Minwuia thermotolerans: one gene and its partner. The protein of the gene in region 2 interacts with the protein of the main gene of each other region in a pairwise test. Links are inferred from orthologs where the notes say so. Each region holds a gene or a part of one and is shown on either strand. Other genes may lie near its edges.

Region 1 (8,968 bases), on a different replicon or contig from region 2:
GGCCTGCGCGCGGCCATGGGCTGCGCCGAAGCCGGTCTGAACACCGCCTGCGTCACCAAGGTGTTTCCGACCCGCTCCCACACCGTCGCCGCACAGGGCGGCATCTCCGCCTCGCTCGGCAACATGGGCCCTGACAACTGGCGCTGGCACATGTACGACACCGTCAAGGGTTCCGACTGGCTCGGCGACCAGGACGCGATCGAATACATGGTGCGCGACGCGGTCAACGCGGTGCTGGAACTGGAGCATTTCGGCGTGCCCTTCAGCCGCACCGACGAGGGCAAGATCTACCAGCGCGCCTTCGGCGGCATGACGACCAATTTCGGCGAGGGCCCGGCGGCGCAGCGCACCTGCGCGGCGGCCGACCGCACCGGCCACGCCATGCTGCACACCCTCTATGGCCAGTCGCTGAAGAACGACACGCATTTCTTCATCGAGTACTTCGCCATCGACCTGATCATGGACGAGGATGGCGCCTGTCAGGGCGTGCTCGCCTGGAACCTGCAGGAGGGGACGCTGCACGTCTTCCGCGCGCAGATGACCATCCTGGCGACCGGCGGCTATGGCCGCGCCTATTTCTCGGCGACCTCGGCCCATACCTGCACCGGCGACGGCGGCGGCATGGTGCTGCGCGCGGGCCTGCCCTTGCAGGATCTCGAGTTCGTGCAGTTCCATCCCACCGGCATCTACGGGGCAGGCTGCCTGATCACCGAGGGCGTGCGCGGCGAGGGCGGCTACCTGGTGAACTCCGAGGGCGAGCGCTTCATGGAGCGCTATGCGCCGTCGGCCAAGGATCTGGCCAGCCGCGACGTGGTCAGCCGCTCCATGACCATGGAGATCCGCGAGGGCCGCGGCGTGGGCAAGGACAAGGATCACATCTACCTGCACCTGGACCACCTGGACCCCGACATCATCGCCGAGCGCCTGCCGGGCATCTCCGAATCGGCCCGCATCTTCGCCGGCGTGGACGTCAACAAGGAGCCGATCCCGGTGCTGCCGACCGTGCACTACAACATGGGCGGCATCCAGACGAACTACCGCGGCGAGGTGCTGACGCTGCGCGACGGCGATCCCGACGCGGTGGTGCCCGGCCTGATGGCTGCAGGCGAAGCCGCCTGCGTTTCCGTCCATGGCGCCAACCGTCTGGGCTCCAATTCACTGATCGACCTGGTGGTGTTCGGGCGCGCCTGTTCGAATCGCTGCGCCGAGATCCTGGAGGCGGGCCGCTCCCTGCCGGAGACAAACAAGGCCTCCGTCGACAAGGCGCTGGCGCGGCTCGACAAGGTCCGCAACGCCAGTGGCGGCACGCCGACGGCGGCGATCCGGGACCGGATGCAGCGCGTCATGCAGGACAATTGCGCGGTGTTCCGCACCTCCGAGGTGCTCTCCGAGGGCAAGCAGAAGATCGACGAGGTCTACCGCGAAATGCCCGACCTGAAGGTCACGGACCGTTCGATGGTCTGGAACTCGGACCTGGTCGAGAGCCTGGAGCTCGACAACCTGATCCGCCAGGCGGTGGTCACCATGCATTCGGCGGAGAACCGCAAGGAAAGCCGCGGCGCCCACGCCCACGAGGACTTCCCGGACCGCGACGACGCCAACTGGATGAAGCACACGCTGGCCTGGATCAACGAATCCGGCGAAGTGACCATCGACTACCGGCCGGTGCATACCTACACGCTGTCCAACGAGATCGAGTACATCGAGCCGAAAGCGCGCGTCTACTGACGCCGCGCAGCCCAAGAGGACGAAGCAATGGTTGAATTCAATCTGCCGGCGAACTCCCGCATCAAGTCCGGTAGTGGCAAGAGCTGGCCCAAGGCCGGCGACGGCGCCAATACCCGGACCTTCAAGATCTACCGCTACGATCCGGACTCGGGCGAGAATCCGCGCGTGGACACCTATGAGGTGGACATGGACGACTGCGGGCCGATGGTTCTCGATGCGCTGATCAAGATCAAGAACGAGGTCGATCCGACGCTGACCTTCCGCCGCTCCTGCCGCGAGGGCATCTGCGGCTCCTGCTCGATGAACATCGACGGCACCAACACGCTGGCCTGCACCAAGGGCGTCGACGAGGTGAAGGGCGACGTCAAGATCTATCCGCTGCCTCATCTGGAAGTGGTCAAGGATCTGGTCGGCGACCTGACCCATATCTACGCCCAGTACGCCTCGATCGAGCCCTGGATGCAGACCAAGTCGCCGGCCCCGCCGGACCGGGAGCGCCTGCAGGCGCGCGAGGACCGTTCCAAGATCGACGGCCTATATGAGTGCATCCTGTGCTTCTGCTGTCAGACCTCCTGCCCCAGCTACTGGTGGAACGGCGAGCGCTACATGGGTCCGGCGGTCCTGCTGCAGGCCTATCGCTGGGTCATCGACAGCCGTGACGAGGCGACGGGCGACCGGCTCGACAAGCTGGAGGATCCCTTCAAGCTCTATCGCTGCCACACCATCATGAACTGCGCGAAGACCTGCCCGAAGGGCCTGAACCCGGGCAAGGCGATCGCCGAGCTGAAGAAGATGATGGTCGAGCGCAAGCTCTGATTCATCGCGCCGCTTGAGCTTATCGAGGGCCGCGCCCGATCCGGGGCAGCGGCCCTCTTTGCTTTCCGGAGGACGTCATGACACGGTTTGACACCCGACTGACCGACCTGCTGGGGATCGAACTGCCGCTGATCCAGGCGCCGATGGCGGGCGCCAACGGCGCCGAGATGGCCGCTGCGGTCTCCGCCGCCGGGGGGCTGGGTTCGCTGCCCTGCGCCATGCTGGACGGCGACAGGATGCGCGCGGAAGCGGGTGTGATCCGGCAGCGTACCGACCGGCCGTTCAACATGAATTTCTTCTGCCATGCGCCCCGCCCGCCGGACCCGGCGGCGCAGGACCGCTGGCGCCGGCGGCTTGCCGCCTATTACGAGGAGCATGGGCTGGATCCGGGCCGGGCGGCCGCCGCGCCGCTGCGCGAGCCCTTCGACGACCGGGCCTGCGAGGTCGTCGAGGAGGTCCGGCCCGGCGTGGTCAGCTTCCATTTCGGCCTGCCCTCGGGGGACCTGCTGGAGCGGGTCCGGGCCGCCGGCGCGAAGATCATCGCCTCCGCGACCTCCGTGGCGGAGGCGCGCTGGCTCGAGGCGCGGGGCTGCGACGCCATCATCGCCCAGGGCTATGAGGCCGGCGGCCATCGCGGGATATTTCTGGGCGACGACATAGCCAGCCAGGCCGGCACGATGGCCCTGGTGCCCCAGATTGCGGACGCGGTCGCGGCGCCGGTGATCGCCGCCGGCGGCATTGCCGACGGCCGCGGCGTGGCGGCGGCGCTGGTGCTCGGCGCCGCCGGGGTTCAGGTGGGCACGGCCTTCCTGTTCACGCCCGAGGCGACGATCTCCGATCTGCACCGTCAGGCGCTCGCGGAGGCCGTCGACGATTCGACGGCGCTGACCAATGTCTTCTCGGGGCGGCCGGCGCGCGGCATCGTCAACCGGGTGATGCGGGAGGTCGGCCCGATGGCCGCCGAGGCGCCGCCGTTTCCCACGGCGGGCGAGGCGCTGGCGCCGCTCAAGCAGGCGGCCGAGGCCCAGGGACGGGCCGACTTCTCTTCGCTCTGGTCGGGGCAGGCGGCCGGACTGGCGCGGCCGACCGGCGCGGGAGAACTGACGCGCCGGCTGATCGCGGATGCTCTGGCGCGTCTCTCGGCGGTCAGTTGACCTTCCGGCGGCTCTGGTCGAGCAGCCAGGCCGTCAGCGCCGCGCCATGGGCCGCAGATGCGAAGCGGATCGCGGAGCCCCCGCCACGGTGGGCCAGGACCTCGCCCTCGACGCGGCGCAGCAGCATGCCGACGCTGATGTAGATGCGGTCGCCGACTTCGGCGGGCAGGGGCGGCTCCACGAACACGCCGCCATTCGAGATGTCGATGGTGCGGCAGCGGCTGATCGTGCCGTCCGCCGTCTCGATCTCGATCTCGACGGAAACCTCGAAGCGCTCATGCTGCCGGCGAAGCTGCGGCGGCGGCGCAAACAGCATGTTGAACTGACGTACGCGGCGCGCGAGATCGGACATCATGCCCATCGGGGGAACACCCTTGTTACTCTGACCGGCGCAGGATGGATCGGCGGGGCTTAAGGCCCGGTTAAGGCGGAGTGGTGTCAGGTGATTACACTGTCGACGGCAGTCGCCTCAGGCGCCGCCGCCATGGGCGCGCTCGACCATCCAGTGGGCCAGCGCCCGGCCTTCTTCCCCGGCCAGGAAGGCGAGGCCCGTGCCCTCCGGACGCTGACCGACAATCCGCGCCGTCACGGCTTCCGCGCCCTGGCCCGGGTCGACCCTGACTCGCCGACCGCGGTCACCGGTCAGGTTCGGCGTGACCAGCATGCCGCCCTCTGAGACATTGCGGGCAATGCAGGCGCCATTGGCGCAGTCATTCTCGCCGGTCACGCGCACGGGCAGGTTGATTGTCACTCTTTGCGACGCTCGCCGGTCCTGTGACGCAATTTGTTTGCGTCCCAGGCCCAGAAGTCTTGCGATGTGTTCGATTCCCCTCATGGCCAACGGCAGTCGCAAGCGCGATGCCACTCACACGGGTGCCCGTCCGCGGGCGGTCAGTCCTGTGGCGGGCGCCGTGGCGCCGTGAGATTCAGGCCCGCGCTGTCGGGCGGGAGGTGACGCGCCGCCACCAGGCGGAGAGGTTCTCCAGTTCGTCGGGCACGCGGATGCCGACGGCCTTGCCCAGCAGGATGCCGCACTGGAGCGAGATATCGGCGACCGTGTAGTCGCCGGTAGCCAGGAATTCGCGGCCTTCCATGTGAGCGTCGAACATCCGCAGACGGTCGAAGACCTTCGCCTTGCAGGCCTCGCCCCAGGCGGGCACCTGCTCGAGGCGGTCCTTCCAGAACTCGTGGGTGTTCTGGAAGCACTGGGCGGTCGGGATTGCGACCTCCAGCTCGGCGCGGCGGTTCCACATCTCGACCTGCGCCTTTTCCAGCGCGTCGCGGCCGAACATCGGCGGATCCGGGTTCAGTTCCTCGAAATAGCGGCAGATGGCCATGGATTCGGTCAGGATCGTGCCGTCGTCGAGCACCAGCGCCGGCATCTTTCCCAGCGGGTTGATCTTCAGGTAGTCGGGCGCCTCGTTCTCGTGGCTCATCATGTCGACCGCCTGCATCGGCACCTCCAGGCCCTTCTCGGCCAGATAGATGCGCACCCGCCGCGGATTGGAGCCGGCGTTCAGATCGTAGAGTTTCATGGAAATCCCCCCTCGCTGTCCCGTCTCCGGACCAGATAGCGCGGGCGACGGTCCTGTCGAATCCCGCTCAGTCGGTATTGAGCAGCACGCGCTTGAGCGTCTTGATCTCCTCGAGCGCGCGGCCGGTGCCCATGGCGACGCAGCTCAGCGGCTCGTCGGCGATGGAGACGGGCAGGCCGGTGGCGTGACGCAGGACATAGTCCAGATTGCCCAGCAGCGCGCCGCCGCCGGTCAGCACGATGCCCTTGTCGACGATATCGGCGGCGAGTTCCGGCGCGGTATGCTCCAGCGCGACCTTGCAGGCTTCGATGATGGCGCCGACCGGCTCGGCCAGGCTTTCGGCGATCTGGCGCTGGCTGATCACCAGTTCCTTCGGCACGCCGTTCATCAGGTCGCGGCCCTTGATCTCCAGCGTCATGCCGTCGCCCTCGTCGGGCGGGCAGGCGGAGCCGATCTCCTTCTTCACCTGTTCGGCGGAGCTTTCGCCCACCAGCAGGTTATGGTTGCGGCGGATATAGGCGATGATCGCCTCGTCCATCTTGTCGCCGCCGACGCGGACGGAGCGGGAATAGACGATGCCGCCCAGCGAGAGCACGGCGACCTCGGTGGTGCCGCCGCCGATGTCGACGACCATGGAGCCCGTGGGTTCCGTGACCGGCAGGTTGGCGCCGATCGCGGCGGCCATCGGTTCCTCGATCAGGAAGACCTGGCGCGCACCGGCGCTTTCGGCCGATTCCATGATCGCGCGGCGCTCGACCTCCGTGGAGCCGGAGGGCACGCAGATGATGACCCGGGGGCTGGCGAAGCTGCGCCGGTTGTGCACCTTGCGGATGAAGTGCTTGATCATGTCTTCGGCGACGTCGAAGTCCGCGATGACGCCGTCACGCAGCGGGCGGATCGCCTCGATGTTGCCGGGCGTGCGCCCGAGCATCAGCTTGGCCTCGTCGCCGACCGCCAGAACGTGTTTCTTGCCCCGGTGATTGGTAATCGCCACCACCGACGGCTCGTTGAGGACGATGCCGCGGCCCTTGACGTAGACCAGCGTATTGGCCGTCCCGAGATCGATTGCCATGTCGGCGGACAGCCAGCCTAGAAGCCTGGAAAACATTGAACGTGAACGGACCCCTGATTTCAAACGCCCGGACGGAAATAACGCGGTTGTCGATGTCCGGAGGTGCGCCGTTGGTTGTGGCGCAAGAATCGCCATGGCGCAACAGCTTCGTTGGCGGGAAGCGCCGCTGCATCCGCCATCGCGGCGCAGCGGAAGGGCTCAGCAGTCCTCCACCTTGACGCGGTGTTCGTGCACGGTATCGCCGCTGCGCGACAGATCCAGATCCTCGAACAATGCGCCCAGCAGCGGTCCGATCAGATGGTCCATGTCGCCGCAGCGCCCCTCTGTCCGGGCGCGGCCCCGGTAGACGATCTCGGGCGGTGCGGCCCCCGAACCGGCGCGGTAGATGCTCACCTCGACATGGGCCGGATAGGCGGTCTCCTCGTAGGTCTCGATGCGGTAGCCGTACAGGACGTCTTCGTAGAAGGTCACGAACTGGCCGTTGACTCGCTCGATCCGCTCTTCCGTACGGTATTCGGGAACCTCGAATTCGACGATCTCCGTGCGGGGCTCGCCGACATCATGGTCCAGCGTCGCGAACAGCGTCGCCTCGGTGCGCGGCGCCAGGCGGTAGCCCGCGGCGCGGAGCCTGCTTTCCAGTTGGGCACTGTAGTCCTTCGACGCCCCGTCAGCGTTCTCCGACGGGACGACCGCCACGCTTTCCACAGCCGACGGCGTCAGCGCTGCGGCGTTCGAGCCGGTCACCGTGACCTGCTGAGAAGGCGTGCACGCCGCCGCCAGGGCCACAAGGCCGGCGGCGGCCAGATGTTGCGCGAAGAGTCCCATAAAACATATATGGTAACGCTCCTGCGCCACGTCACCTGTTTTCGCGATCACGATTACGGGGCTCAGACGCCGCGGCAGAGGTCCAGGAAACGCCGCTCCATGTCCCGGTCTTCCCGGAAGATGCCGGTGAAGCGGGTGGTGATGCAGGAAACGCCAGGCTTCTTGACGCCGCGCGTGGTCATGCACTGATGGGCGGCGTCGATCAGGATGGCGACGCCCCTGGGCTGCAGCACCTTTTCCAGCGTGGCGGCGATCTGCGCGGTCATGGTCTCCTGCGTCTGCAGCCGCTTGGCGTAGATGTCGATCACGCGGGCCAGCTTGGAGATGCCGACGACGCGGCCTGCCGGGAAATAGGCGACATGCGCCTTGCCGATGATCGGCACCATGTGGTGCTCGCAATGGGTCTCCAGGCGGACGTCGCGCAGCATGACGATGTCGTCATAGCCCTCGACCTCCTCGAAGGTGCGGCCCAGCACCTCTTCCGGATCCTCGTCATAGCCGGCGAAGAATTCCTCATAGGCGCGCACGACGCGTCCGGGCGTGTCGCGCAGACCCTCGCGGTCCGGCGTGTCTCCGGCCCATTCTATCAGGGTCCGCACTGCGGCCTCGGCCTCCTCCCGGCTCGGGCGGCTCTTGCCAGTGGCCGGGTCGTACTCGCGGCCCCGGGTATCTTCTCGGGGTCCGTTCACCAAAACGTCCATCGCGTCGCGGCTCCTTGTCTCAACTCGCGCGCAGCGTTCTACGCAACCTGCCATCGGCCGGTTCATTTGACCTTATGCGCCTGGATTAATCAAATGGCGCACCCGCGCCGGCGTGACAACCACGGGCCTCCCCGCCCTTGAATGCGCCGTCATTCCAACTACAACGGCCCTTCACCTGACGGAGGACGCTGTACATGACGCTGCAGATATACAACACGCTGACCCGAAGGAAAGAGGCCTTCCGGCCCGCTGATCCGGAACGGGTAACGGTGTATGTCTGCGGACCCACCGTCTACAACCATCCGCATATCGGCAATGCGCGGCCTGCAGTGGTCTTCGACGTGCTGCACCGCCTGCTGAAACGGCTCTATCCGGGCGTTGTCTTCGCCAGTAATATCACCGACGTCGAGGACAAGATCATCGACGCCGCACGCCGCGAAGGCGTTCCGATCGAGACCATCACGCGGCGCTATGCCGAAGCCTATCGCGACGACGTCCGGGCGCTGGGGGTTCTGGATCCCGATGTCGTGCCGCGTGTGACCGAGACGATCCCGGAGATCGTCGACATGATCGCCCGTCTGGTCGAAAGCGGCCACGCCTATGAGGCCGAGGGCCACGTGCTGTTCAACGTCACATCCTTCGACCAGTACGGCGCGTTGTCCAATCGGAGCCGCGACGAAATGGTCGCGGGCGCCCGCGTGGAGGTGGCGCCCTACAAGAAGGATCCGGCGGATTTCGTGTTGTGGAAGCCCTCCGACGATACACAGCCGGGCTGGGACAGTCCCTGGGGCCGGGGCCGGCCGGGCTGGCACATCGAATGCTCGGCGATGATCGAGAAGCATCTGGGCCGCACCATCGACATTCACGCCGGCGGACAGGATCTGATCTTCCCCCACCACGAGAACGAAATGGCGCAGTCGACCTGCGCCCACGGCGGAGAGGTCTTCGCGCGCTACTGGATGCACAACGGCATGCTGCGCATCGAGGGCCAGAAGATGTCGAAGTCGGTGGGCAACGTGCTGCTGATCCACGACCTTCTGTCCCGGGAGCCGGCGGAGGCGGTGCGTCTGCTGCTGCTGTCCGGCCACTACCGCCATCCGCTGGACTTCTCGCAGGCCGGGCTGGACCAGGCGCGAA
Region 2 (12,070 bases):
CGGATCTTCGTGGAGGCGATGCTGCGCGCCGAGCCGGGCGACCGGGAGGCCATCCGCCGCCGGATGGACGAGATCAGCGCCGAACGCACTACCACGCAACCGGTGAAGACCAGCACCGGCGGCAGCACTTTCGCCAACCCGCCCGCACACAAGGCCTGGGAACTGATCGACCGCGCCGGCTGCCGCGGCCTGGTGATCGGCGACGCCCAGGTCTCGGAGCAGCACTGCAATTTCCTGATCAACCGCGGCGCGGCCACGGCCGCCGACCTCGAGACCCTGGGCGAGACGGTGCGCGAACGCGTGAAGGCCGCCACCGGCATCGAACTCCGCTGGGAAATCCGGCGCATCGGCGTTGCCGGGGGGGCGCGGTCATGAGCCGGATCGCGGTCATCATGGGCGGCTGGTCCGCCGAGCGCGAGGTTTCGCTGGTCACCGGCGGGGCCTGTGCGAAGGCCCTGGAATCGCTGGGCCACGATGTGGTCCGCATCGACGTCGACCGGCGTATTGCCGAGACCCTGAACGCCGCGAAGGTGGATCTGGTCTTCAACGCCCTGCACGGCCGCTACGGCGAGGACGGCACGGTGCAGGGGATGCTGGAGATCATGGGCATTCCCTATACCCATTCCGGCGTTCTGGCCTCAGCCCTGGCGATGAACAAGCCCGAAGCGAAGATTCTGTTCCGCGACGCCGGTATCGCCGTGCCCGACGGCGAGGTCATGACCCGCAAGGCGCTGGCCGCGAGCCGGAAATACGCGCCGCCGCTGGTGCTGAAGCCGCTCAACGAGGGCTCTTCGGTGGGCGTCGAGATCATCCTGGAAGGCGACAATTTCCGCCCGCTCGATCAGGGAGATCCGGATGAGCGCCTGCTGGTCGAAAAATACATCCCCGGCCGGGAAATCCAGGTCGCCGTCATGGGCGACCGGGCGCTGGGCGCCATCGAGATCGTCTCGCCGGGCCGTTTCTACGACTACGAGGCGAAGTATGCGCCAGGCGGGTCCAGGCACCTGATGCCGGCGCCCATGCCGAAAGCCGACTACGAGCTGGCCCTCGACTATGCGCTGCGCGCCCACAAGGCGCTCGGCTGTCGCGGTCTGACCCGGAGCGATCTTCGCTACGACGACACCGGTGAGGGCGGCGCGGAACTCTACCTGCTGGAGGTCAATACCCAGCCGGGCATGACGCCCACGTCCCTGGCGCCGGAAATCGCCGCGCACCAGGGACTCAGCTTCGAGGACCTCTGCAGGGAACTGGTGGAGGACGCATCATGCGACCGTTGATGGCGGACAGCGCCGACCGCGTGCTGGGCGGCGGCGAGAAGGGCAAGGGCGCGGCGGGCCGCAAGGCGCCGGTGGAGCGGGAACTGTTGCGGCGCCAGCGCCACCGCAAGCTCGGCCGCTTCGTCATAGCCGGAGCCTTCGCGGTCGCCCTGGCCGGTGGCTATGTCGGCCTGCAGCGGGACTGGCACGGCGCGGCGCTGGCGGCGATGGACCGGGGCCTCGACACGGCGTTCCGCGCCGCAGGGCTGGGTGTCGCCGAAGTGACGCTGGAAGGCCGTCGCCGCGCCGGCCCCGAGGCACTTCGCCGCGCGCTGGGCGTCGCAGTCGGCGACCCGATCCTGCGCCTCGACCTGGAGGACCTGCAGCATCGCGTGGAGGGCGTCGGCTGGGTCGAGACCGCGACGGTCACCCGCCGTCTGCCGGACCGGCTGCACATCGCCATCATCGAACGCGAGCCCTTCGCGCGCTGGCAACTCGATGGCCGCACCGCGCTGATCGACCGTACGGGCCAGGTGATTCTGGCCGATGTGGGCGCGCGCTACCTCACTCTGCCGCGTCTGGTGGGGCCGGGCGCGAACCTCCGTGCGGCCGAACTGTTCGCCCTGCTGGACAGCGCGCCGGCGCTGAAGCGCCAGGTGAGCACCGCCAGCCTGATCCGGGAACGCCGCTGGGACATCGGCATGGAAAGCGGCGTCACCGTTCGCCTGCCGGAGACCGATCCCGGCGAGGCCTGGGCCCGCTTCAGCGAGGTCAACCGCCGGGACGGGCTGTTGGAGAAGCGTCTGAATCTAATCGATCTTCGCGTGCCCGGACGGGTGATCGTGCGGCTGGAGCCGCCGGCCGCCGAACCCGGCGCGGTCGAGCGGGAGACCTGAAAGCATGGCCAGTTCGCGTTCCCACATCATCGCCGCACTCGACGTCGGTTCCGCCAAGGTGGCCTGCGTCGTCGCCCGGCCCGGCGAGGATGGCTACCGCGTCCTCGGCGCCGGCACGCGGCGCGCGCACGGGCTGCGCAAGGGCGTGGTGACCGACATGGACGCGGCGGAAGCCGCGATCCGCGCCGCCGTGGATACCGCCGAGAAGATGGCGGGTATCGCCATCGACGAGGTCTTCGTGGTGCTCTCGGGCGGCCATCCCGCCTCCCACATGGTGGGTGTCGAGGTGGCTGCCCCGGACCGTCCGATCGGCGACCATGACGTGCAGCGCCTGCTGAAGCAGGCCGGTGCGCGCTCGGAGCCGGGCGAACGCTCCGTGCTGCACGCCATTCCCGTGGGCTTTTCCCTGGACGGCGCGGGCGGCATCCATGATCCGCGCGGCATGGAAGGCCGGCGGCTGGGCGTCGACGTCCACATCGTCACCGCCGCCACCTCGGCCCAGCGCAATCTGGACATCTGCATCGGCCGTGCGCACCTGACGCCGGTCGACCTGGTGGCCGGCGCCTACGCGGCCGGACTCGGCGCGCTGACCTGGGACGAGCGGGATCTCGGCGCGGTGGCCGTCGACATCGGCGCCGGCGTCACCAAGATCGGCATCTTCCGCGACGGACACCTGATCCACGTCGATTCGGTGCCGATCGGCGGCGCGCACGTCACCAACGACATCGCCCGCATTCTCGCCACCTCGATCGATGCCGCCGAGCGGCTGAAGACCACACGCGGCGGCGTCTTCGTCGGCCCGCATGACGACGACGAGACGATCCCCGTGCCCGCGATCGGCGACGGCTGGACCGAGAGCGCATCCAGCCGCATGCCGCTGTCGCTGCTGATCGGCGTCATCCGCCCGCGCGTCGAGGAAATCCTGGAGACCGTGCGCGAACGCATCGAATCGAGCGGTCATGCCGCCATGGCCGGGCGCAAGATCGTGCTCACCGGCGGCGGCAGCCTGCTGTCGGGAATCGACCGCCTCGCCCACGACATCCTGGACAAGCCGGTTCGCATCGGCCGCCCCCAGAACGTCACGGGTCTGCCCGAGGCCATGCTGAGCCCCGCCTACTGTGCGCTGGCCGGCAGCCTGGCCTTCGCCGACCGCAGGCTGGAGGCCCGGGCGCAGCTCGCCGGCGGCCCCACGGCGCAGCGTCGCAGCGGCGGGCTGATCCGCATCGGCCGCTGGCTCAGGGAGAACTTCTGATGGCCCGGGCCGATCGAATCCACACGCAATTCCCCGGTCGGGGAACCGACGGGAAGGCGCGCCCGCGAACAGCGCCACGGGACCGGCAAACCGGCCCCGCAACCCTGAACCCCTCTGTCGAGCATTGAGCAAGGAGGCATCAACATGCCCATCAATCTGACTTATCCGGAACTGACGGAAACGCTGCCCCGGATCGTCGTCTTCGGCGTGGGTGGCGCCGGCGGCAACGCAGTCAACAATATGATCGAATCCGAACTGCAGGGCGTGGAGTTCGTGGCCGCGAACACCGACGCGCAGGCGCTGAACAAGTCCCGCGCCTCCAAGCAGATCCAGCTTGGCGCAGGTCTGACCCAGGGGCTCGGCGCCGGCGCCCAGCCCGATGTCGGCCGCCAGGCCGCCGAGGAGGCCATGCCCCAGCTCATGGAGCATCTCGAAGGCGCACACATGTGCTTCATCACCGCCGGCATGGGCGGCGGCACCGGCACCGGCGCCGCACCCGTGATCGCCCGCGCGGCCCGCGAGGCCGGCGTGCTGACCGTCGGCGTCGTCACCAAGCCCTTCCAGTTCGAAGGCAAGCGCCGCCTGGCGATCGCCGAAGAGGGCGTCAAGGAACTGCAGCGCAATGTCGACACGCTGATCGTCATTCCGAACCAGAACCTGTTCCGCGTGGCCAACGAGAAGACCACTTTCGCCGACGCCTTCAAGATCGCCGACGAGGTGCTGCACTCGGGCGTGCGCTCCATCACCGACCTGATGGTGCAGCCCGGCCTGATCAACCTGGACTTCGCCGACGTCCGCACCGTGATGAACGAGATGGGCAAGGCGATGATGGGCACCGGCCAGGCCGAGGGCGAGGAGCGGGCGCGGCGCGCGGCCGGCGACGCCATCGCCAACCCGCTGCTCGAAGATCTCAGCCTGAAATCCGCACGCGGCGTGCTGATCAATGTCACCGGCGGCATGGACCTGACATTGCACGAGGTCGACGAGGCCGCCAGCCTGATCCGCGAGGAGGTGGACGAGGACGCCCACATCATCATCGGCTCCATCCTGGACCCGGAACTGGACGGCCAGATGCGCGTGTCCGTGGTCGCCACCGGCATCGACGCGATCGAGGAAGAGGCCGCCGAGCCCATGGCCGGCTTCACCCCGCGCGTGGTCGCATCGACGGGTCAAACGGGCCGCCCGGCTGCCACGACGGCGCAGCAGGCCGCCGCCAATCCGCCGCAGCCGCAGCCTTCCATGCCCCGCATGCCGTCCTTCGGCGCCGGTGCGACAGCGCTGAAGATGGAGCCGGAGGATCATGCCGCGCCCGATGAGGAAGCCCGCGTTCAGCCTCCGGTGATCGATGACGTCGCCGAAGCGGCGGCGCGTCCCGAAACCCGGGCCGAAGCCGCCGAACAGCATGCGGACAAGCAGAACTACGAGTTTCCGACCTTCCCGACCAACCGCAACGGTCCGCCGCCGGCCCGTCCGGTGATCGGCAGCAAGGCGCCGGCCGAGCCCGAGCCGAAGCACGCCGGCGCCGCGCCGCGTCATGCTGCGGGAGCGGAAAGGGACGACGCCCCGAAGGCGCGGTCGCTGTTCGACCGGCTGACCGGCCGCGCGCCGAAGCAGGAGGAGGCTTCGAAACCGGAACCGCGCCGCGGTCTGTTCGGCGCCAGGACCGGGGTTTCCGCGGAAGACGAGGCCCGCAGCGAGCCCCAGATGGGCGCGCCGCGTCTGGATCTGGGCGAACCGGAACAGAAGCGCAGCCAGGCCGTCGAAGACGACCTCGACATTCCCGCTTTCCTGCGGCGTCAGGCGAATTGAAGACCGCCCCGCCAGAGGCTTGGCAGGGTAACAGAGGGTAACAAAGAGTGACTTGAGCGCTGTCAGGGCCGTTCATATAACCCTGACAGCGCCTTTCTTTAAGTGATTCAGTCGCTTAATCGAGGCGACAGCAAGGCCGGCGAGGGGCTTTTTTTACCCGGCCGACAGATTGGATGAGTACCGGATCGGGTCACGATAGGGGCATTACGCGTGAGCTTTCAGAAAACCATCGCGAAGGGCGTCGAGCGCAACGGCGTGGGTCTCCACTCCGGCGTGGATGTGCGCCTTGCCCTCAGGCCCGCCCCGGCGAATACAGGCGTCGTCTTCCGCCGTACCGACCTGGAAGGCGATGCCGCCGCGATTCCGGCGCGCTTCGATCATGTCGCCGACACGCGGCTCTGCACGGCGATCGCCAACGCGCACGGCGCGTCGGTCGCCACCATCGAGCACGTCATGTCGGCGCTGTCCGGGATGGAGGTCGACAACTGCTTCGTGGACGTCTCCGGCCCGGAAACCCCGGTGATGGACGGCAGCGCCGCGCCCTTCGTGGAGATGATCCGCGAGGCTGGCATCAAGCAGCAGGATATGCCGCGCCGGGTCATCCGCATCCTTCGCGAGGTGCGCGTCGGCGACGACCGGAGCTGGGCGCGGCTGTCGCCGGCGGACGAGTTCCGGCTGAGCTTCAACATCGCCTTCGACAATGCGCTGCTCGCGGCGCAGTCGACGCAGTTCCATCCCGGCTTCCACAGCTTCGAGCAGGACGTCGCGCGGGCGAGGACCTTCTGTCTCTACGAGGAGATCGAGGGGATGTGGGCGGCCGGACTCGCCAAGGGCGGTTCGCTGGACAACGCTGTCGTGGTGCAGGGCGACAAGGTGCTGAATCCCGAGGGGCTGCGCTACGAGGACGAGAGCGTGCGCCACAAGGCGCTCGACGCGATTGGCGATCTCTATACCGCGGGCCATCGCATCGTCGGCGCCTATCACGGCGAACGCGCTGGTCACGGGCTCAACAACCGGTTGCTGAAGGCCCTGTTCGCGGACCGGGCCAACTACGCCATCGAACAGGAAACGGCTGACTGGGAAGAACTCAGGCTGGTCGACGCCGCCGACTGACCGTCGGCATCCCTTCAGACTGGCATTGCTGCGGTGCGGCTATTCCGCCGCGATCCGGTGGGCCGCCGCCTGGATGCTGGTTTCCTCGCCATCGGCCAGCGCGCGCACCAGGCTGCTGATCGCGCCCTTCACGGTGCCGGTCGGCAGGCGATTGAAATTGCGCGCCAGTTCGATCGTGGTCCGGTTCTGACCGCCATGACCGAGTTCCGGCATCACGGTGGAGGGTTCCAGCCCGTCGAAGAAATATCCGACATGGCAGCCGAGCCGCCGGGAGAGATCATAGAGCCGTCCCGCACTGACGCGATTGGACCCGGTCTCGTATTTCTGAACCTGCTGGTAGGAGATGCCCAGGGTCGACGCCAGATCGTGCTGCGTCAGGCCCAGTTCGGCCCTGCGGCTGCGGATCCGCTCCCCGACATGCCGGTCGACGCTTCGGTCGTGTTGCATTTGGTCTCTCCCTGTCACCAATTGTGATCCAGTTGGGGACTTCGGCTCCGGCCGGGCTCGGTCGGCGTCTGGTCCGCAGCCTCAAGCTTCAAGTCCCGTGCCGTCTTCCGCTACGGCGCGCGGACGGGCTCGGGGCCGCTTGATTTCGCTCATCCGTCGTGAGAATAAGCCCTCATGGACTCCAGATTTCCGATCGTGCGCTCACTGGGCGCGCTGACGCTGCTGACCCTGCTTGCCGCGTTTCTCGCCGGCTGCTCGGGCGGCGAGGACGAGACTCCGGTCGCCAGCGCGCAGCCGGCCCCGGAACCCCCGGTCGAAGTGCTCTACAACAGCGCGCTCGATGCGCTCGTGGCGGAGGAGTACGAACAGGCGGCGGCCGGCTTCGATCTGGTCGAGCGGCAGTATCCCTATTCGGTCTGGGCCACCAAGGCGCAGATCATGGCGATCTTTTCCTATTACATGACCAACGATTACGACCTCGCCATCGGCGCGGCCGAACGCTTCATTCGCCTGCATCCGGGCAGCAAGGACACGCCCTATGCCCACTACATGATCGCGGTCTCCAACTACGAGCAGATCGCCGATGTGGAGCGCGACCAGGGCCGCACGCGCGAGGCGCTGAACAAGTTGCAGGAGGTTCTCCAGCGTTATCCGCGCTCGGCCTACGCTCAGGATGCCCAGGCCAAGCTGGCGCTGACCCGCGATCATCTGGCGGGCAAGGAGATGACGGTCGGCCGCTATTACCTGCAGCGCGGTCACTACGTCGCGGCCATCAACCGGTTCCGCAATGTCGTGGAGCAGTTCCAGACCACCAGCCACACGCCCGAGGCGCTGCATCGGCTGGTCGAATCCTATCTGTCCCTCGGCGTGACCGACGAGGCGCAGGCGACCGCGGCCGTGCTGGGCCACAATTACCCGCAGAGTCAGTGGTATCGGGACTCCTATGCCATGCTCCAGGGCGAGGACCTGGAGCCGGAGCCCAGCGAGGGCTCCTGGATTTCGCAGGTCTGGAACAGCATTTTCTGATGTATATGGGCGATGCTCCGGTCGCTCTCGATTCGTGACATCGTCGTCTTCGACCGGCTGGATATCGATCTGGCCGGCGGCCTTTGCGCGCTGACCGGTGAGACCGGCGCTGGCAAGTCCATCCTGCTCGATTCCCTGGGCCTCGCCATCGGCCAGCGCGCCGAAGGCCGGCTGGTCCGCTCCGGCGCCGACCGCGGCGCAGTGATCGCCGTCTTCGAGCTTCCCGGCGATCATCCCGCGCAGGAACTGTTGCGCGAACAGGAAATCGAGCCCGAGGACCAACTCATCGTCCGCCGCACCCTGTCGGCGGACGGCCGCAGCCGGGCCTTCGTCAACGACCAGCCGGTCAGCGTGGGCTTCCTCGCGCGGCTGGGCGAAACCATTGTCGAGGTACATGGGCAGGCGGCGGAGGTCGGGCTGATGAAGACGGCCAACCATCGTGGCATTCTGGACCGCTTTGCGGGCAACGACGCCCGCCTGGCGGCCGTCGCGCGGACGCACGCCGAGTGGCGGCGGCTGGAGAAGGCACACGCCGCGCGCGTCGCGGAAGTCGAGAAGGCGCGGGCGGAGCAGGACTTCCTTGAACACGCCCTGGCCGAGCTGGAGGAGCTGGCGCCGGAGCCCGGTGAGGAGGAGCGGCTGGCCGAGCGCCGCGGTTTCCTGATGCAGGTGGAGAAGATCGCCGAGGCGGTCTCCGACGCGGTCGGCGCATTGGAGGACGAAGGCGGTGTGGCCTCCCGCCTGCGCGCCGCCGAACGCGCCCTGGACCGGGTGCGGGACCGGGCCGCGGGACGGCTGGAGGCGGCGCTCGACGCACTGGCGCGGGCGGCGGTGGAGGCCGATGAGGCGGTGAACGCGATTTCCGCCGTGGCGGCCGATCTGGACGCGGAACCGGGCGAACTGGAGCGCGTCGATGAGCGGTTGTTCGCGCTGCGCGGCGCGGCGCGCAAGCACCGGGTCGAAGCGGCCGGTCTCCCGGAACTGCTGGAACGCTACCGCAGCCAGCTCGCCGCGATCGAAGGCGGCGGCCGGGACATCGAGCGGCTGGCCAGCGAAGCACAGGCAGCGCGGGAGACCTATCTTGCGGCGGCGGAGACGCTGTCGGCCGCGCGCCGCGAAGCGGCCGGCCGGCTGGATGAGGCGGTTCGCGGCGAACTCGAGCCCCTTCGAATGGGCGGGGCGCGGTTCCTGACCGGCGTCGCGCCGCTGGGGGAGCAGGACTGGGGCGCGCAGGGCGCCGATCAGGTGCGCTTCGAGGTCGCCACCAATCCGGGCGCGGAGCCCGGCCCGATCGCGAAGATCGCTTCGGGGGGCGAACTCTCGCGTTTCATGCTGGCGCTGAAGGTGGTGCTGGCCGGTTCGGGCGATGCGCCGGTGCTGATCTTCGACGAGGTCGACCGAGGCGTCGGCGGCGCGACGGCCGACGCCGTGGGCGAGCGGCTGCAACGTCTCGCCGGGCGCTTCCAGGTTCTGGTCGTCACCCACAGTCCGCAGGTCGCCGCGCGCGCGGGGCGGCAGTGGCTGATCGCCAAGGACGTCTCCGACCGCGCCACGACGCGCGTTGTCCGGCTGGAAAGCGGCGAACGGCGCGAGGAGATCGCGCGGATGCTTTCCGGCGCTGAGATCACCGCGGAAGCGCGCGCCGCCGCCGACAAGCTGCTGAGCGGGAGGCAGCCATGAGCGACAAGGCGCCGATCGAAGCGCGCGAGGAGCACGCCGGGCTGGTGAAGCAGATCCGCGAACACGACCGCCGCTATTACCAGGAGGATGCGCCGACGGTCACGGACGCCGAATACGACCGGCTGCGCGCGCGTCTGGAGGAACTGGAGGCGGAGCATCCGGACCTCGTGACCCCGGACAGCCCGACGCAGAGCGTGGGCGCGGCGCCGGCCTCCGGCTTCGGCAAGGTGACGCACGCCCGGCCCATGCTCTCGCTGGGCAACGCCTTTTCCGAAGAGGACGTCGCCGACTTCATCCAGCGCGTGCGCCGGTTTCTCAACCTCGACGCCGAAACGGAAATCGCGCTCAACGCCGAGCCCAAGATCGACGGGCTGTCGGCCTCGCTCCGCTACGAGAAGAGGCGGCTGGTCACCGGCGCAACGCGCGGCGACGGCTATGAGGGCGAGGACGTCACCGCCAATATCCGCACCGTGGGCGACATTCCGAACGAGTTGCCGAACGGCGCGCCGGATGTCTTCGAGGTGCGCGGCGAGGTCTACATGTCGAAGACGGCCTTCGCCGAGCTGAACCGCGCCCAGGCTGAGGCGGGGCGGCAGATCTACGCCAATCCGCGCAATGCGGCGGCCGGCTCGCTCCGCCAGATCGACGCTTCGGTCACGGCGAACCGGAAACTCGCCTTCTTCGCCTATTCCTGGGGGGAGGTCTCGGCCCTGCCCGCCGACACCCAGTCCGGCGTGCTGGCGGCGCTCGAAGGCTGGGGCTTCACCATCAATCCGCTGACGCGCATCTGCCACGGCATCGACGAGATCATGGCGCTCTACCGGGAGATCGAGGCCGGGCGCGGGGAACTCGACTACGACATCGACGGCGTCGTCTACAAGGTCGACCGCCTCGACTGGCAGGACCGGCTCGGCTATGTCAGCCGCAGCCCGCGATTCGCCATCGCCCACAAGTTTCCGGCCGAAAAGGCCATGACGGTGCTGAAGGGCATCGACATCCAGGTTGGCCGAACGGGCGCGCTGACGCCGGTGGCGCGGCTGGAGCCGGTGACCGTCGGCGGTGTCGTGGTCTCCAACGCGACGCTCCACAACGAGGACGAGATCGCCCGCAAGGACGTCCGTATCGGCGACACGGTGATCCTGCAGCGCGCCGGGGACGTGATCCCGCAGATCCTGGGCGTGGTCGAGGACAAGCGGCCCGGGGACGCGAAGCCCTACGAGTTTCCCGAGACCTGCCCGGCCTGCGGCAGCCACGCCGCCCGCGACGTGCGCGCCGACGGCCAGCTCGACGTGGTGCGCCGCTGCACCGGCGGACTGATCTGCCCCGCCCAGGCGGTGGAGCGGCTCAAGCACTTCGTCTCCCGCAACGCCTTCGACATCGAAGGTCTGGGCACGCGGCAGATCGAGATGTTCTTTCAGGAAGGCGTGATCCGAGCCCCTGCGGACATCTTCACCTTGCCCGGGCGCAACGGGGAATTGAAGCTGGAGGAACGCGAGGGCTTCGGCGCGACATCGGTGCGGAACCTGTTCGCCGCCATCGAGGAACGCCGCGAGATCGGCCTGGACCGTTTCCTGTTCGCCCTCGGCATCCGCCATGTGGGCCAGCAGACCGCGCGCGTGCTGGCGACCAACTATCTCAGGCTCGACGACCTTCTGGCGGCTGCAAGGGCGGCGGCGGAAGGACCGGAGTCGGAGGCCTATCAGGAACTGGTCGCCATCGACGGCATCGGCGCGACTGTCGCCGACGCGCTGGCCGAGTTCGCCGCCGAACCGCACAACCGCGAGGTTCTCGACGCGCTGCTGGCGGAAGTGCGGGTCACGGATTTCGAAGCGCCGAAGCGCGACACGGCGGTCGCCGGCAAGACCGTGGTGTTCACCGGTACGCTGGAAACCATGACCCGGGACGAGGCCAAGGCCCGTGCGGAATCGTTGGGGGCAAAGGTTTCCGGCTCGGTCTCGAAGAAGACCGACTACGTCGTCGCCGGCCCCGGGGCCGGCTCCAAGGCGAAGAAGGCCGCCGAACTGGGCATCACGACCCTGACCGAGCAGGAATGGCTGGAACTTATAGGCTAAAGCGTTCCGGTGTTTGATTGAATCGCCGCCGCCGCTTGGGTGTCATGCCCGCCCCCGTGCGGGCATCCGGCCAGGATCATCGACTTGCGGCGCAGCCGCTCCGAACCCCCGCACAGAGGCGGGGGTGACTCGCCGAGTGAGTGGCGGTTCCGCAATTTGGTGAATCGATCTGTCCCGTTGACCGTTTAGTCGCTCCGGCGCAGCCGCACCCGGCATGGCGGAACCGCGAGGCCGGCGACGCCGATGCCGGTGACATAGATGCTGCCGCAGTTCTCGTGCGGGCCCTCGCGTGAGCCGGTCACCACATAAAGATCGCGGAGATCGTTACCGCCGAAGGCCACGCTGGTGACCATCGGCAGCGGAACCCGGAGGCTTTCCCGCAGCGACCCGTCCGGCTCCAGCACGGCGACGCGGCCGCCGAAGGCGACGGCGACAACGACGGCGCCGTCCTCGGCGACGCACAGCCCGTCCGGATGACCGTCCTCGAACTCGGCGAATACCGACCACTCGCCGACCCGG

The links.
Region 1: the proteins of ftsA (region 2) and CWC60_RS11030 interact in binary tests that used the Escherichia coli proteins (3 or more experiments, as listed by UniProt). The link is inferred for Minwuia thermotolerans from one-to-one orthologs.

Annotation. Positions count from the first base shown.
Region 1 is NZ_PIGG01000034.1:57,887-66,854, forward strand. The notes cover bases 4,322-7,287. They hold CWC60_RS11030 (rod shape-determining protein), read right to left. Parts: upstream 6,342-7,287; coding sequence 5,301-6,341; downstream 4,322-5,300. Other genes in these bases: CWC60_RS11020 (PilZ domain-containing protein), read right to left, coding at 4,322-4,533; CWC60_RS11025 (glutathione S-transferase family protein), read right to left, coding at 4,625-5,233; CWC60_RS11035 (hypothetical protein), read right to left, coding at 6,504-7,130; folE (GTP cyclohydrolase I FolE), read right to left, coding at 7,193-7,287. Also shown: sdhA (succinate dehydrogenase flavoprotein subunit), read left to right, coding at 1-1,728; CWC60_RS11005 (succinate dehydrogenase iron-sulfur subunit), read left to right, coding at 1,756-2,544; CWC60_RS11010 (NAD(P)H-dependent flavin oxidoreductase), read left to right, coding at 2,622-3,698; CWC60_RS11015 (PilZ domain-containing protein), read right to left, coding at 3,691-4,050; more of CWC60_RS11020, read right to left, coding at 4,168-4,321; more of folE, read right to left, coding at 7,288-7,831; cysS (cysteine--tRNA ligase), read left to right, coding at 8,026-8,968. UniProt on the Escherichia coli protein: Forms membrane-associated dynamic filaments that are essential for cell shape determination. Acts by regulating cell wall synthesis and cell elongation, and thus cell shape.
Region 2 is NZ_PIGG01000026.1:18,220-30,289, forward strand. What follows is about bases 1,420-4,280. They hold ftsA (cell division protein FtsA), read left to right. Parts: upstream 1,420-2,156; coding sequence 2,157-3,404; downstream 3,405-4,280. Other genes in these bases: CWC60_RS05800 (cell division protein FtsQ/DivIB), read left to right, coding at 1,420-2,152; ftsZ (cell division protein FtsZ), read left to right, coding at 3,549-4,280. Also shown: murB (UDP-N-acetylmuramate dehydrogenase), read left to right, coding at 1-375; CWC60_RS05795 (D-alanine--D-alanine ligase), read left to right, coding at 372-1,277; more of CWC60_RS05800, read left to right, coding at 1,265-1,419; more of ftsZ, read left to right, coding at 4,281-5,213; lpxC (UDP-3-O-acyl-N-acetylglucosamine deacetylase), read left to right, coding at 5,424-6,326; CWC60_RS05820 (helix-turn-helix domain-containing protein), read right to left, coding at 6,366-6,773; CWC60_RS05825 (outer membrane protein assembly factor BamD), read left to right, coding at 6,948-7,799; DNA repair protein RecN, read left to right, coding at 7,812-9,479; NAD-dependent DNA ligase LigA, read left to right, coding at 9,476-11,551; CWC60_RS05840 (SMP-30/gluconolactonase/LRE family protein), read right to left, coding at 11,737-12,070. UniProt on the Escherichia coli protein: Essential cell division protein that assists in the assembly of the Z ring. May serve as the principal membrane anchor for the Z ring.